4 regions of the Mesorhizobium sp. M0340 genome follow, and region 4 is predicted to be linked to each of the others. Evidence: predicted binding sites of a transcription regulator. Region 4 holds the regulator's gene; each other region holds the start of a gene.
The links. The regulator LexA, encoded in region 4, represses DNA repair genes until DNA is damaged. The targets are predictions, from matches to a motif close to TGTTCNNNNTGTGTTCNG.
Positions count from the first base shown of each region.

Region 1: a site for LexA is predicted at 2,304-2,321, ahead of NKI79_RS26715 (helicase-related protein). Genes of this name have one in related genera too.
Region 2: a site for LexA is predicted at 2,552-2,569, ahead of NKI79_RS10445 (PA0069 family radical SAM protein). Genes of this name have one in related genera too.
Region 3: a site for LexA is predicted at 2,199-2,216, ahead of dnaE (DNA polymerase III subunit alpha). Genes of this name have one in related genera too.

Region 1 is NZ_JAMYRR010000024.1:55,427-59,640, reverse strand. It holds gene NKI79_RS26725 (FAD-dependent monooxygenase) at 1-1,071, opposite strand, end outside; gene NKI79_RS26720 (TetR/AcrR family transcriptional regulator) at 1,058-1,789, shown strand; gene NKI79_RS26715 (helicase-related protein) at 2,489-4,214, shown strand, end outside.
Region 2 is NZ_JAMYRR010000005.1:327,471-331,684, reverse strand. It holds gene NKI79_RS10465 (4-(cytidine 5'-diphospho)-2-C-methyl-D-erythritol kinase) at 1-261, shown strand, start outside; gene moaB (molybdenum cofactor biosynthesis protein B) at 248-790, shown strand; gene NKI79_RS10455 (phytanoyl-CoA dioxygenase family protein) at 824-1,798, opposite strand; gene NKI79_RS10450 (glycosyltransferase) at 1,989-2,492, opposite strand; gene NKI79_RS10445 (PA0069 family radical SAM protein) at 2,644-3,798, shown strand; gene rnhB (ribonuclease HII) at 3,966-4,214, shown strand, end outside.
Region 3 is NZ_JAMYRR010000037.1:32,000-36,213, forward strand. It holds gene dnaE (DNA polymerase III subunit alpha) at 1-1,933, opposite strand, end outside; gene NKI79_RS30605 (acetyl-CoA carboxylase biotin carboxylase subunit) at 2,356-4,214, opposite strand, start outside.
Region 4 is NZ_JAMYRR010000006.1:217,038-221,251, forward strand. It holds gene kynU (kynureninase) at 1-1,054, opposite strand, end outside; gene lexA (transcriptional repressor LexA) at 1,503-2,237, shown strand; gene NKI79_RS11725 (ComEC/Rec2 family competence protein) at 2,231-4,214, opposite strand, start outside.

The sequences.
Region 1 (4,214 bases), on a different contig from region 4:
GCGCTTCAGGAATGGTGTGAGGTTCAGCACCGATAGTACGAGGTTGCGAACGAACCGCTTCACCGGACTGCGGGTAAGTGCCATGCCGGTCATCATGCCAGCCAGGTCAAGCACCTCTTGGGCTGCCGGGCGTCGCAGCGTTTCATAGAGTTCGAGCTCCGCTTCGGGGCGCACGCCGTTCACCACGTCGCCAAGCAATTGGCCAAGCACGACCGCGTCGACGATGCCGGTATTCATGCCTTGCCCTCCCGCCGGACTGTGCACGTGCGCGGCATCGCCCATCAGGAACAACCGGCCCTTGCGGTATGACCGGACCAAGCGGTGATGCACGCGAAACCGCGAGCTCCACGACAGGTCGAGCACGCGGGTTCTTTCTTTGGTCGGCCCACGGCTGTCGAGCAGCACCTGTATGTCTGCGACTGCGGGTTTTTCCGGTGCATCGTCCATTGTCGCGACGACGCGGTACGATCCGTCTGGGAGCGGCGCCACCACCACCAGTCCGGCTGGCGCAAAGAACAGCGACACTTCGGTTGGCCCAACCGGCCAGTCGAGACGAACGTCGGCGAGAACGAACGACGCCTCATAGGCCGCGCCGTCGAACTCTATGCTGGCCGAGTTGCGCACTAGGCTGTGCATGCCGTCGCCGCCAACGACGTAACGTGTCGATATGATCTTCTCGCGGCCGTTTTCGACCACCGTCACGCGCGCACCGTCAGTGTCCTGAACCACCGCTTTGGCCTCGACCATGCGGTGGATCACGCCGCCCAGGGCCGTAATCCGCTCGGCAAACACCTGCTCGGTGAGATTCTGAGGCAGCATCATCAGATATGGATGCCTCGACGGAAGCTTTCCGAAATCGAGCTTGAGCAGTGCCCGGCTGCGATCTCGGATGGCGAAATTCTGCAGCTTCAGGGCAAGTTCGCTCAGCCGCTGCCTGACGCCCAGCGGCTCCAACGCTTCCAGCGTCTGAGCGTGGATGACGCCGGCCCGCGAGGTTTGAAGGCCCTCCCCAAGCCTGTCGATCAGAACATGGTCGATCCCGGCCTGGTGCAGCACGATGGACAGCGCCAAGCCGGTCGGGCCTGCGCCAATAATCAGGACTTCCGTTTTATCTGGCAACATTTTCTCTCTCCATTTATCAACACATGTTGACTTTCTAGCCGAAGCCATTGCATTTGTCAACAGCCGTTGGCATATGGATTTCATGAGCGAGAATCAGCAGAAGAAAACCAGCAAGTCGGACCGCACCCGCGCCCAGATCCTCGAAGCCGCGAGGCTGCTGTTCGCCAAGCACGGCTATGACGGCGCCTCCATCCGCAACGTCGCCGCCCATGCCTCGATCGATCCGGCCATGGTGATCCGCTATTTCCGCAGCAAGGACGAGCTATTCGCCAGAGCGGCGGTCGTCGACCTGAAATTGCCGGCACTGCGCGTGATCGATCGAACCGCCATCGGCAAGACACTGATCAGGCGATTTCTCGAAATCTGGGAAGATCCGGCCAACGGTACCGGCATGGCAATTCTGCTGCGGTCGGCGACGTCGAACGAATTCGCCGCCGAAAAGTTGCGCGATGTATTTGCCAACCAGGTAAGGACACTGGTTGCGGCGGTCGCTGATCCCGCCGATGCGGGCCGGCGGGCCGGGCTCATTTCCAGCCAGCTGCTGGGTTTGGCGATGTGCCGTTACCTGCTGCGCCTACCACCGGTCGTCGCCCTGTCTCACGACGAAATCATCCAGACCGTCGGCCCTACATTGCAGCGCTATGCCGTCGGAGAGGATGTGCCTTGAACAAGCCGTTCAGCGTGGGGCCGAGTCTGAGCCTCATGCGGCAAGTGCGCCGACCGATGGCCATGACGGCGGTGTGTGCCGAACCAGCACGCAAAGGTTAATGGCCGCTGCGCAGCCTGTGCAAAAACCGCCCGGCAGCCTGTGGATTCTCGGTGGAAAAGATGTTCACAACACAACATGTTGCGGTGAACAAACCAAGAAACTTCGGCTATCTCTGATTCGTCGCCGATTCGTTCCGGCTTTGAGCGGAACGTTAACGACGACAGCTGAAAACACCTCAGAATGATTAAAGCGCGTTAGGAAACATCAATAATTTCATAATGTTGTGCGAAGCAGATTGGCCAGCCACGACCATTCACCGGCAAAGGTTAACCGTGGTGCTCGCCTGGATGCCGCCTGCATGAATCGGGCCAGTTTCCGTGATTCAGCATGTGGTGAGGTACGCCGGCAGAAAACCCAGATGTAGCCGTGAACAAACCCTGAATCAGCGCGAGTCAGTGATTCGTCGCTGATTCGTTCCAGACTCGTTCCAACTGTTAATCGGAAACAGATTTTCTGGCTTTGAAGCGACCAATCGGCCTGCCCTCGGCACATTCCGCTTTCGCTTCGCGCCCGAAATCCCTATGTGTCGCCTGTCATACGCGGCCAATATGGGCGCGCTCCCGACAATGCGAGGCGGAGAGCCTTATTTCCAGGCCGATGAACATCCATCCGAAACACACTGAACCGCTGATCCTGACCGGCCGAGACGTGACGGCCGTGCTCGGCCCGACCAACACCGGCAAGACCCATCTCGCTATCGAACGCATGGTGGCGCATGAAAGCGGCGTCATCGGCCTGCCGCTCAGGCTGCTTGCCCGCGAGGTCTATGCGCGCGTCTGCGAGAAGGTCGGCGCCCATAAGGTTGCGCTCATCACCGGCGAGGAAAAGATCCAGCCGGCTGGCGCGAAATACTCGGTCTGCACCGTGGAAGCGATGCCGCGCGAGACCGACGCCGCCTTCGTTGCCATCGACGAGGTCCAGCTCGCCGGCGATCTCGAACGCGGCCACATCTTTACCGATCGCATCCTGCATCTGCGCGGCCGCCAGGAGACGCTGCTGCTTGGCGCGGCCACCATGCACGGCATCCTGCAGCGCCTGCTGCGGGGCGTGTCGGTGGTGACCCGGCCACGGCTATCGCATCTTGCTTATGCCGGCTCGAAGAAGCTGACCCGCCTGCCACGGCGCACCGCGATCGTCGCCTTCTCGGCCGACGAGGTCTATGCCATTGCCGAGCTGATCCGCCGCCAGCAAGGCGGTGCCGCCGTCGTGCTCGGCGCACTCAGCCCGCGCACCCGCAACGCCCAGGTGGCGCTGTTCCAGTCGGGCGACGTCGACTACCTCGTCGCAACCGACGCCATCGGCATGGGCCTCAACCTCGACCTCGACCACGTCGCCTTCGCCCAGAACCGCAAATTCGACGGCTACCAGTACCGCAACCTGACGGCGGCCGAACTCGGCCAGATTGCCGGCCGCGCCGGCCGGCACCTGCGCGACGGCACCTTTGGCGTCACCGGCCAGGTCGATCCGCTGGATGAGGAACTGATCCAGAAAATCGAGGCGCATGATTTCGACCCGGTGAAAGTGCTGCAGTGGCGCACCGCGCATTTCGATTTCGCCAACCTCGATGCGCTGAAACGCTCGATCGAGACCAACGCCCCGGTCGAAGGCCTGACGCGCGCACTGCCGGCCGTGGACGCGCAGGCGCTCGAGCATCTGTCGCGCGACGAGGACGTCCGGGCACTCACCACCGATGCCAGACGCGTGGCGCTGCTGTGGGAAGCCTGCGCGCTGCCCGACTACAGGAAGATCGCGCCGGCCCAGCACGCCGACTTGATCGCCTCCATCTACATGGACCTTGCCAGGCATGGCCATGTCGACGAGAACTACATGGCCGAGCAGGTGCGCCGTGCCGACACCACCGAAGGCGACATCGACACGCTGTCGCACAGGATTGCCCAGATCCGCACATGGACCTTCGTTTCCAACCGGCCCGGCTGGCTGGCCGATCGGGCACACTGGCAGGAAAAGACGCGCGAAATCGAAGACAGATTGTCGGATGCGCTGCATGAGCGGTTGACGAAACGTTTTGTAGACCGCAGGACTTCCGTCCTCATGCGGCGCCTTAGAGAAAACACGATGCCTGAAGCCGAAATCAGCCCAACCGGAACCGTCCTCGTCGAAGGCCATCATGTCGGCGAGCTGCAGGGTTTCCGCTTTACCGCCGACCAGAGCGCCGGCGGCGAGGACGCCAAGGCGGTGCGGGCGGCGGCGCAGAAGGCGCTTGCCGCCGAGTTCGAGGCGCGGGCCGAGCGCTTCGGCGCCTCTGCCAATGGCGACATCGCCCTGGGTTCGGATGGCACGCTGCGCTGGATCGGCGCGCCGA
Region 2 (4,214 bases), on a different contig from region 4:
TGGCTGGAGATCACCCGCAACGATCTCGAACCTGCGGCGCGTGCAATCCAGCCCGTCATCGGCAAGGCGCTTTCCGTGCTTAACAAGGCCGGAGCCGGTTTTGCAAGGATGTCGGGTTCCGGCGCCACCTGCTTCGGGCTGTTCGAGACCGGCAACGTGGCCAAGCGCGCGGCCGTCGATATCCGCGGCCGCCATCCCGACTGGTTTGTCGCGGCGACGCGAAGCGTGACATCGGAGGCTGATGCCTATGGCCAGGATTGACGTGAGCCGCCCCTTTGTTCCCGTGCGCATCGCGGTACTGACCGTTTCCGATACGCGCAGCCTCGCCGACGACAAATCCGGGCAGACGCTGGCCGACCGTATTGCCGAGGCCGGCCACATCCTCGCCGCCCGCGACATCGTCACCGACGACCGCGACAAGATCCGCGACAAGGTCCTGGGTTGGTCAAGGGACGAAGCGATTGATGTCGTCATCACCACCGGCGGCACCGGCTTCACCGGCCGCGACGTGACGCCGGAAGCGCTGGAGCCGATCTTCGAAAAGCGCATGGACGGCTTTTCCGAAGTGTTCCACCGCATCTCCTACGACAAGATCGGCACCTCGACGATCCAGAGCCGGGCAACCGGCGGCGTCGTCAACGCCACCTTCGTCTTCGTGCTGCCGGGCTCGCCCGGCGCCTGCAAGGACGCCTGGGACGGTATCTTGAAGCCGCAGCTCGACTATCGGCACATGCCCTGCAACTTCGTCGAGATCATGCCGCGGCTGGACGAGCATTTGCGGCGCGGCTGAGGCGGGCCAAGGTGTCAGCCGAGCGACCTCGGTTTAGCGAATGACCGGCTCGCCGTGAAAACGGCGGCGCGAGGGCGGCGACACGCCGAAGCCGACCTCCATCATCAGCCGCGGGGTGCGCGTCGGCACGGTGCCCATATGGAAGCCGAACGGGTCCTCGACAAAGCCGAGGCCGGCCTGCCCGGTCAGCGTTACCGGGCTCTGCTCGCCGTACACGCCCAGCACCTCTTCCGCCGAATGCCCTACCAGCAGCGTCAGCTGGTGCTTCAGGATGCGCCGGTTGTGGGAGCCGCGGACATAGACATGCGGCCCGGTGTCGTTGTCGACCGGCACCAGGTAGAAGAAAAACTTCAACATGCGCCAGTCGTCGAGGTCGAAATGGTATTTGCCGAGCGAGGCCATGTTCTTGTCGGCGTCCGAGACGCCACCGGTCGGAAAGCTCCACCAAACGCGGGTGGTGATCAGCTTGGCCTGGCTGCCGAGATAGTGCGCTGCGATATCGAGAAGCAGCGGATCGCGCTGCACGGCGACCGCAGCGTTGCAGTCGAGGACCCGTTCGAAATAGTGACCGCTGAGCAGCGGGCGGCCGAAATGCTTTTCGGCATCGGCGTGTTTTTCGGGCAGGAATTCCAGCCGGCGGTCGAAATTGCCGAAGCATGGCGTGCGCTCGGCGAAGCGGGCGATCTCCTCATGGATGGCGGCCGGCAGCATCAGGCCCGAATAGAGCCCTTCCGTGCGCAGCGCGCCGACGACGGCATCGCGATCGACGCCGGCGAACATCGTTTCACCGACATTGCGCGCCGGCGGAACGGGCTTTGCACCGCGCCAGTGCAGGCGCCGCGCCGGCATGGTGCGGGCCAGCATGAACATCGGCAGCCATGCCGGATTCTCCCGAAGGTCGGAAAGATAGGTCGGGATGCGGGCGGCGATGCGGCGCAGCGTACCGCCGTTGCGTGCGATCGCCTCGAGGCTTGCAGCGCCGGACTTGTCGGGGCTTGAAAGGGTCATCGGGGTCCTCAAATGTCGAGGGAACAGCATCGACGATAGTCGTCGCCGCCGCTCCGGCACACCCCAAACCCATTCGCCCGTTTCGCAGGGAATGGTAACCCCCGGCCAGATTTTGTGCAATGCACAATAAGCGACGACCCGCCAGAAAATTTGCTTAGGCGGCATTCCCTCGGCCCGGGATGGTAAGCCGTCACTTCCGCGGCGCCACCCAGATCTGGGCGTGGAGCCTTCTTGTCGCCAGGCCGCGGGCGATCGCTTCGGCGCTGCGGGCGCTCTTAGACAGCGCGGCGGCCTGACGCTTGCTGATCACCAAGCCTTCGGCGAGAGCGCGATTTCCGGCAAAGACGCGTGACAGGAAGGGCGCGCGGCTGCCGCGTGCCCGCGAAAATCGCGCCGCCATGGTTTGTCTGGCGGTATGGGCGACGACCTCGTCGATCCAGCCCTCCCCCAGCCGCGCGCCCGGTTCCAGCAAGAGCAGCCAGTCGCCCTTGGCCTGCCTGATGCCCGCAGCGATGCCGCCACTGACATAGTGGCAGCCGGCATGTTCGGCGACGCGGTGCGTCTGATCGGTCGAGCCGGTGTCGCAGACGAGAACGTCGCGCACCACGCCTTCGACCGCGCCGCCGATCAGCGAGGCGAGCGTGCGGGCCAGGCCCTCCTCGTCATTCAGGGTTTCGATCAGGACGCTGAGCATATTTAGCCGAATAGCGGAAAGCGGTGGGCAGCGCCAGTTTTTGCGGCACGCCGCGAGAAAGTTCTTGCTTTGTTCTAGTCGACGCGATAGGAATACATTCATGAGCAGAGCGATTCGACAGCGGGCGGACAGTCCCTGGGAAAGGGCCAAAATGGAACAGATCGTGCGTGCCGACATTGCCGCCTTCGGCGCTGGCAGGGCCGAGATGGCGAATGCGATGATCGAGCAGAGCGGCATGCGCGTCCGTCCGGACCGCAATCGCGGCCGGTCGGCGGGCATCAATCCGTCCGGCCGTTTCGAGCCGGTCAGCCGGCATGTGTTCGATGACGGCTGGAATTCGCTGGAGGAGCTGCCGCCCTTCAAGACCGAGGTACAGGTCGAGAAGCCGCGCACCATCATCACCCGCAACGAATCGCCCGATATCTCCTTCGACCGCTCGATCAATCCCTATCGCGGCTGCGAACATGGCTGCGTCTATTGTTTCGCGCGGCCGACGCACAGCTTCATGGGCCTGTCGCCGGGGCTGGATTTCGAATCGAAGCTGTTTGCCAAGCCGGATGCGGCGCGGTTGCTCGACAAGGAATTGTCCAGGGATAACTACCAGCCGCGCACCATCGCCATAGGCACCAACACCGATCCCTATCAGCCGATAGAGAAGCAATACCGGATCATGCGTGAGATCCTCGAAGTGCTGGAGGCGCGCGGCCATCCGGTCGGCATCGTCACCAAATCGGCACTGGTGACCCGCGATATCGACATTCTGTCGCGCATGGCCGAGCGCGGGTTGGCCAAGGTGGCGCTGTCGGTGACGACATTGGACAGGATGCTGGCCAGAACGATGGAGCCGCGCGCGTCGACGCCGACCAAGCGGCTGGAGGCGATCAGACAGCTTTCGGACGCCGGCATTCCGGCCTCGGTGATGGTCGCGCCGATCATCCCCGGACTGACCGACCCGGAAATGGAGCGCATCCTCGATTCGGCGCAGGCAGCGGGCGCGCGTGAAGCCGGCTATGTGCTGCTGCGCCTGCCGCTGGAGGTCGCGCCGATCTTCAAGGACTGGCTGCTGCGCCACTATCCCGACCGCTATCGCCACGTCATGTCGCTGATCCGTTCGATGCGCGACGGCAAGGACTACGATTCGGAATGGGGCAAGCGCATGAAAGGCTCCGGCCCCTATGCCTGGCAGATTGGCCGGCGTTTCGAGATCGCCGCCAAACGGCTCGGCCTCAATGCCGAACGGCGCTCGCTCAGGACCGACCAGTTCGTCCCCGCTGCCAAGGCAACCGAGCAGCTGATGCTGCTGTGACAAAGCGTCTCGCGCCAGCCGCTTTGAAGCGGCCGCAGCAGGCGAAAATCCCGTCCGGCCTGTCCTGTCCCCGGGCTTGCAGACGGTAGCCCCCTCCTGGTCCGGTGCCCCGCCCGACCCGGAGGGGACTTGCGGAGAATCGGAGCCGATGCGAACCTCGCCGCACCATGGCTCGCCCGCGTTCCGATTCTCCGCTTCTCTTCGAAATCGTCGAGAAACCCGACTTCTCGTTCGAGACGAGAGCGATGGCCGAAGGCCTTTGGCCGGTGGCGGGGATGGACGAAGCCGGCCGCGGCCCACTCGCCGGCCCGGTGGTGGCGGCAGCGGTGGTGCTCGATCCCGCCAACATCCCCGACGGTCTCGATGATTCCAAGCGGCTGACGCATTTGCAGCGTGAGGCGCTGTTCATGAAAATC
Region 3 (4,214 bases), on a different contig from region 4:
CCTGGAACACGCCGACCACTTCGCCGCGCGACAGCATGGCGTAGGTTTCCGGGTCGTCGAGCGGAATGTGGGCGAGATCGATCTCGATGCCGCGGCGGCGGATCAGCTTGACCGCCCTGTCCAGCACCGTCAGCGTCTTCAGGCCAAGGAAGTCGAACTTCACCAGCCCGGCCTGCTCGACATATTTCATGTTGAACTGGGTGACCGGCATGTCCGAGCGCGGATCGCGGTACATCGGCACCAGTTCCGACAGCGGCCGGTCGCCGATGACGATGCCGGCGGCATGAGTCGAGGCGTGACGGTACAGACCTTCCAGCTTCTGCGCCGTGTCGAGCAGCGTCTGTACGATCGGCTCGCGCTCGGCCTCCTCGGCAAAGCGCGGCTCGTTGGCGATGGCGTCGGCGAGCTTGACCGGATTGGCCGGGTTCGACGGCACCATCTTGCTCAGCTTGTCGACCTGCCCGTAGGGCATCTGCAGCACGCGGCCGACGTCGCGCAGCACGGCGCGCGCCTGCAGGGTACCGAAGGTGATGATCTGGCCGACCTGGTCGCGGCCGTATCTCTGCTGGACGTAGCGGATGACCTCCTCGCGCCGGTCCTGGCAGAAGTCGATGTCGAAGTCGGGCATCGACACGCGATCGGGATTGAGGAAGCGCTCGAACAGCAGCGAAAAACGCAGCGGATCGATGTCGGTGATGGTCGTCGAATACGCGACCAGCGAGCCGGCGCCTGATCCGCGGCCCGGGCCAACCGGAATGCCTTGCGCCTTGGCCCATTTGATGAAGTCGGCAACGATCAGGAAATAGCCGGGATATTTCATCTTCTCGATGACCCCGAGCTCGAAATCCAGCCTCTCGCGATATTGCTCGACTGTATAGCCGGGCGTCGGCCCGTGCGCCGCCAGCCGCGCCTCCAGTCCTTCATGCGCCTGCCTGGCAAGCTCCTGCGCCTCCGCCTTGACCGCCGCATCGGCGTCGGCGACATCGCGGCCGGCAAAGCGCGGCAGGATCGGGTTTCGTGTCTTCGGATAGTAGGAGCAGCGCAGTGCGATCTCGACGGTGTTGTCGATCGCTTCCGGCAGGTCGGCGAACAGCCTCGCCATGTCGGCCTGGCTTCTCAGGAAATTGTCGGGCGACAGGCGGCGGCGATTATCGGCCGCAACCACGGAGCCTTCGGCGATGGCGATCAGGGCGTCATGCGCCTCATAGTCTTCACGAGAGAAGAAAAACGCTTCGTTGGTGGCAACCAGCGGCAGATCGTGGCGGTAGGCGAGATCGACCGACGACTGCTCGATCGCGCGGTCGTAGCCGGAGACCCGTTCCAGTTCGACATAGAGCCGGTCGCCGAACAGGCCCTTGAGCGCCAGCAGCCGGGTCTCGGCGAGTTCACGGCGGTCCTCTTTCAAGGCATTGCCGATCGGACCGCGCGGCCCGCCGGTAAGGCAGATCAGACCGTCGGAATGGCCCTGCAGCATCTCGCTCGTCAGATGCACCGCCTCGCCGGGCGGTGTCTCGAGGTAGACGCGGCTGACCAGCCTGACCAGATTGCCGTAGCCGGCCTCGGTGGCGGCGATCAGGACCACCGGCCGCATCTCCGGCCCCTGCCGCCTGCGGTCGCGCTGGCTGTCGTTCGCCTCACCGGAAAAGGCGATGTCGATCTGGCAGCCGATGATCGGCTGGATGCCGTCCTTCACGGCCTTTTGCGCGAATTCCAGCGCACCGAACAGATTGTTGGTGTCGGTGACGGCGATTGCCGGGCATTCGTCCTGCACCGCATGGCCGATGATCTTCCCGAGCTGCAAGGCACCTTCGAGCAGCGAATAGGCCGAGTGCACGCGCAGATGAATGAACCGACGCGCCGTCGCCTCCGCCCGCGACGCCTTTGCATAGGCCACTCGCAGCAAGGGGTCGCGTGGAAGTCTCTCATCCGTCATGGTTTTTTCGCGCCGCCTCACAGGGACTCAGTCGATCAAGATGTATTGTCCGGCACCGGGTAACACGAGTCCAGCAGAAGCGATTGGAGCTTTGAACGTTTAGAGCAACCGCCGAAGCTGCCGATCTCCCCCTCGTGGGCGAGATGTCCGGCAGGACAGAGAGGGGCGCCGTCCCGCCAACCTCAGGCCGGAAACACAAAACCCGCCACAGCGGGCGGGTCGTTGGAGCCATTTAGCACCATATCCAAATTAGTAGCATAGCTGCCGGCACAAAGCAAGAACAAAATACGTTGTGAGGGCAAAAAAAGCGAATTCCGCGCGCCCCTCGCCTTGTCCTTCCTCAAGCGAGCGTGCTCAACCAATTGCAGGGTCGCGTTCCTTCGCTCCCCCTCCGTCCCGCCAACCTCAAGCAGATTACAGCCTCACGCGAATTCCATGATTACCGCGTCGACGGCAAGGCTGTCGCCGGGCTTGGCGTTGAGCTTCGAGACGATGAGGTCGCGCTCGGCGCGCAGCACGTTCTCCATCTTCATCGCTTCGACCACGGCAAGCGTCTCGCCGGCCTTGACCTCCTGCCCCTCGGCAACGGCGATCGACACGACGAGGCCAGGCATCGGGCAAAGCAGCATCTTCGAGGTATCCGGCGCCACTTTTTCCGGCATCAGCCTTTCGAGTTCGGCGGTGCGCGGCAGCATGGCGCGGGCTGTCACCGAGATGCCTTTCCAGGCGATGCGGAACCCGTTCAGCACCGGCCTGACCTGCGCCGCGACCTTGCGGCCGCCGACCGTGCCGCGCCAGATGAGATCGCCCGGCCGCCAGTCGGAGTTCACGGTCAGTGCCTTGCCGTCGATTGTGAGGTCGAGCTCCATCGGAATGGAAATCATCCCTTCGACGATGGCGACCGAAAGATAGTCCGGGCCGATCTTCACCACCCAATCGCGTTTCAAGGCGCCGGAATGCGGCGCCAGCCGCCCGCCCAGCCGGTCGAGCCGGTCGCGGCGCAGCAGTTCCACCGCGGTGGCAATCGCGGCCAGCACCGCTTTCTCCTCGGCGTCTGGCACAATCGGCGCGAAGCCGTCGGGATACTCCTCGGCGATGAACCCGGTCGATATCTGACCTTCCCGCCAGCGCGGATGCTGCATCAGCGCCGCCAGGAACGGTATGTTGTGCTCGATGCCGTCGACGACGAAACTGTCCAGCGCCTCCGACATCGCGTCTATCGCCGCCAGCCGTGTCGGCGCCCAGGTGCACAGCTTGGCGACCATCGGGTCATAGAACATCGAGATTTCCGAGCCTTCGGTGACGCCGGTATCGTTGCGGATAACGATGTCGCCGAACTTTCCTTCCTCGGGCGGCCGATACTTGGTCAGCCTGCCGATCGACGGCAGAAAGTTGCGATACGGATCTTCGGCATAGAGGCGGCTTTCCACCGCCCAGCCGTTCAGCTTGACGTCGCTCTGCTTGATGGCGAGCTTTTCGCCGGCCGCCACGCGGATCATCTGCTCGACCAGGTCGATGCCGGTGACGAGTTCCGTCACCGGATGCTCGACCTGCAGCCGCGTGTTCATTTCCAGGAAATAGAAGTTCTTGTCGCTGTCGACGATGAACTCGACCGTGCCGGCGCTCTGGTAGTCGACGGCCTTGGCCAGCGCCACGGACTGCTCGCCCATGGCTTTGCGGGTCTTGGCATCGAGGAACGGCGACGGCGCCTCCTCTACGATCTTTTGGTTGCGGCGCTGGATCGAGCATTCGCGCTCGCCGAGATAGAGCGTGCTGCCATGCGCGTCGGCGAGCACCTGGATTTCGATATGGCGCGGATCGACGATGAATTTTTCGATGAAGACGCGGTCATCGCCGAACGAGCTTTTGGCCTCCGACCGCGCCCGGTCGAAGCCGTCGCGCACCTCTGCCTTGCTCCAGGCGATGCGCATGCCCTTGCCGCCGCCGCCGGCCGAGGCCTTGATCATCACGGGATAGCCGATTTCGCCGGCTATTCTTTCGGCATGGGCGGCGTTTTCGACGACGCCGAGCCAGCCGGGCACCGTCGACACCTTGGTCGCATTGGCGAACTTCTTCGATTCGATCTTGTCGCCCATCGCCTTGATGGCCTTGGGCTTCGGGCCAATGAAGACGATGCCTTCCTGCTCCAACGTTTCGCAGAAGGATGCCCGCTCGGACAGGAAACCGTAGCCGGGATGCACGGCCTCTGCTCCTGTGGCCTTGCAGGCGGCGATGATCTTTTCCGCGACCAGATAACTTTGCGCGGCCGGCGAAGGCCCGA
Region 4 (4,214 bases):
AGCCATGCTCATGCATGAATGAAATCTGGCTGCCGCGTTTTTCCCCATCGCGCGTGCTTTCCAGCGTGAGACCGTAAGTGCCGCACTTTGCCTCGACAAGCTCGATGAACAGATCGGCCAGTGCGATGCTCTTCTTGCGCACCGCAGTCATGTCGACATCGTCCCAGATGTCGAGCGCGCCCTTCAGCGTGCGCATCGAAAGGATCGGCTGGGTGCCGCACAGAAACCGGCGGATGCCGGTGCCGGCCGCATAGCCTGGCTCGAAGGCGAAGGGCCGTGCATGGCCCCACCAGCCGGTGAGCGGCTGCTGAATGTCGGCAAGATGCCGCTCAGCCGCATAGATGAAGGCAGGCGCGCCCGGGCCGCCATTCAGATATTTATAGGTGCAGCCAACGGCAAAATCGGCGTTTGCTTTGTCGAGCTCGACTGGCATCGCGCCAGCGGTGTGGCAGAGATCCCAGACGATCATCGCCCCGGCTTCCTGGGCCCTGCGCGTCAGAGCCGGCATGTCGCGCAGTTCGCCCGATTTGTAGTTGACGTGGTTGACCAGCACCACGGCGGTGCGATCGTCGATCAGCTCCTCGATGGTCGGCGCGTCGACCCCCGAGAGGCGCAGCAGCGTATCTTTTCGCGTCGAAACCACACCCTCCGCCATGTAGAGGTCTGTCGGAAAACTATCGCCCTCGGCGACGATGGCCTGCCGCTCCGGTCGCATGGCCATGGCTGCGTGCAACAGCTTGTAGATGTTGACCGACGTCGTGTCGCAGACCACCGTCTGGCCGGCCGCGGCGCCGATCAGGCGCCCGAGCTGGTCGCCAAGTTCAAGCGGCATGTTGAACCAGCCGGCCGTGTTCCATGCGCGGATGAGATCATGCGACCATTCTTCGGTCGCGGCCTTGTACAGTTCATCGAAAGCGGCACGTGAAGCAGCTCCTAGCGAATTGCCGTCGAGATAGATCACTCCTTGCGGCAACACAAAGCGGCGGCGCATCGCGCGCAGCGGATCCGCGGCATCCATCGCCTTTACGGCCACGAGATCGGGAATTCCCGTCATGATTTGCCTGCTCCCCCAAAAAATCCAACGCAACGCCGGACACGCATCAACTGTTCTTCCATTACCGGGTAGCGCGTAGCAAGGCTCCACCGGCGAGAAGCAGCCTGACCAGGCGGTGGAAACCAAGAGTTAACCCGAGGTTGGCGTTTTGAGTTCGTTTCGTTCACGGTGCATTGACCAAACCGCACATTCGATAGGGGTTCACTTCCGTGCCCTTTGCCGACCGACGGCCGATGCCAATGCGCCCTTCCGAGACGCCAGAAGAGCGCAAACGAAAGCAGAATCAAGGCGATGAGGCTCGCGGCGGTGAAAATACGGTACGCCGGTAGGGGACGTCGTTTGTTTCCCGAGCCTTAACGCATTCATTAAACTTTAAACAGTTGCGGAACACAACTGGAACAGATAGTGTCTGTTCTGGGTTTGTTTTCTGATTCTGTTGGGGGTCGCTATGCTGACACGCAAACAACACGAACTGCTTATGTTCATCCACGAAAGGTTGAAGGAAAGCGGTATCCCGCCTTCATTCGACGAGATGAAGGAAGCGCTCGACCTGGCTTCGAAATCCGGAATCCACCGACTGATTACGGCGCTGGAGGAGCGCGGCTTCATTCGCCGTTTGCCCAACCGGGCCCGTGCGCTGGAGGTGCTACGCCTGCCTGACTCGATCGCCCCCGGCCTCAATGCGGCACGCAAGTTCTCGCCGAGTGTCATCCAGGGCAGTCTTGGGCAAGGCGCCCCTCGGCAGGGCAAGCCGACATCGTCGCGCGTCCCTGCAGCCGGCAATGACGACGATGTCGTCGCCGCCGTTTCGATCCCGGTAATGGGCCGCATCGCCGCTGGTGTGCCGATCGATGCTATCCAGCACCAGACGCATTCGATTTCGGTGCCGCCGGATATGATCATGGGCGGCGAGCATTATGCGCTCGAGGTCAAAGGCGATTCGATGATCGAGGCTGGCATTTTCGACGGCGACACGGTGATCATCCGCAACGCCGATACGGCGAGCCCCGGTGAGATCGTGGTGGCCTTGGTCGACGAGGAGGAAGCGACGCTGAAGCGGTTCCGCCGCAAGGGCGCCTCGATCGCCCTGGAGGCCGCCAATCCGGCCTACGAGACGCGCATCTTCGGACCAGACAGGGTCAAGGTGCAGGGCAAGCTCGTTGGGCTGATCCGCCGCTACTGAGTTGCGCCCTTGGTGCCGGCTTTTGGATTGTCGGCCCTGCGGTATGGCGGCAGGCCGCGCGCCGCGCGTGAAAATTTCCGCTGCACGTGCCAGGGCCGGTATGATTTTTCGACGGCGAAGCGGATTTCGGCGCGTGTTGCCGCTTGTGGATCGAAATAGACGGCCGCACTTCCCGCGCGCGCAAGTTGCCGTTTGGTGACGACGAGGACCAGCCGGTCGTAGTAGCAGGGATTATGGGCGGTGGCGTCGTCGATGACGATCAAGCTGGCGAAGGCGCAGGCTGGCCGTGCGGTATCGCGGTCCTTGGCTTGCGCAATGATCGCGCCGGATGGATGCCTGGCGAGGCAGAGACCGTCCGTGCAAATGAACGGCCTGCCCGGCGGTAGGTCGGCCGGATCGGCAATGTCGAATTGCGGATCGTTCTTTCCAGGTGTTTCCGGCGCGACGATAGCCTCTGATGTGAGCGCGCGTTTCCAGTTGTCGATGGTGAACTCATTCGGGCGTGCCCGGTTGACCGCGAGTTCACCGCTGCCGATCGGCAGCGCGACCAGCCGTGCGTCCTCCGAGATCAATACGTCGGGTACGCGCGTCTGCGTTGTCGTTAGCAAGCCGGCGAGCGCAAAAGGAATTGCCGCGAGCCGCAACCAGGTCGTCGCCATGTTGGCAATGACGAGGGCGATCGTCACCAAAAGGACAGATCTCAGCGAAATCAGTCCGACCGCATCGATCGGCGAGCGCTCGGAGATCCACCCGGACAGGGCGATCATCGCCGTCAGCCCCTTGCCCATCACGTAGAGGAAAGGCCCATCCGCGCCGAACGGCATCGCCAGCGCGCTGAGCACGGCGAAGGGCATGACGACCAGTGAGACGATAGGCATGATGGCCAGATTGGCGAACAGGCTGAGCGGCGCTACGCGCTGGAAATGCCATATGGCGAAAAGCGCCGTGGCGCTCCCTGCAATGATCGAGGTCATCGCCAGGCCGCCCATGCCCAGCAGGACCTTTCGAGTGGCCAAGCGTAGCGGCGATCGCCGGGGCGGCGGCGTGGTGGCCCTGCCGGTGCGGTAATCGGACCAGCCGGCATAGGCGCCGACAAGGGCCGCCGTCGCGGCGAAGGACATCTGGAAGCTCGGACCGACCACCTCGTGCGGCGACACTACGATGACCGCGATGGCCGAGATCGCCAGATTGCGCATGGTGAGCGCGGCCCGGTCGAACAGCACGGCGATGAGCATCACCGCCAGCATGATGAAGCTGCGTTCGGCCGCCACCACAACGCCGGAAAAGACGAGGTACGCCGCAATCGAAAAAAGCGCGGCGGCTGCGGCATATTTCTTGACCGGCCGTCGCGATGAGAAGTCTGGAAACAGCGCAAAGGCGCCGCGCAGCAGCGCCATGATGGTGCCGGCGACCAACGCCATATGCAGCCCCGAGATGGAGATGATGTGGTAGATGCCTGTACGCCGCATCGCTTCGTTGATCTCCTCGGGAATGCCGGCGCGCACGCCAACGATCAGCGCAGCAGCAATCTCGCCCTCGGCGCCGCCGATGCGGCTGCGGATATGGTCGGCGATGGATTCGCGCGCGTCTTCGATCGCGGAAGAAAGCCGCGCGGCAAGCGGCATGCTGCCCGAAGCCACGACTTTCGGATTGCCGAGAAAGAAGCCGCTGCCGCCGATGCCCGCGAAATAGCTGTCGAAGGAGAAATCATAGCTGTCGGGCCGCACCGGGCCGGTCGGCGGCAGCAACCGCACATAGCCGGCGATCTCGGAACCAGCGGCCAGCTCAGCCGGTATCTTCATCGCCGAAATGCGGACCCGTTCCGGCATGTAGCGCAGCGTCGGCCTGGCGGTTGAGATCACATCGATCGTCAGCCTGATGCGGCCGCTCGCCATGGGCTCGTACGATACGACACGACCCGTCAGCCGCGTCGAGATTTCGGAACCGAGCATCTGCGTCCCGACACGCCAGGTCTCG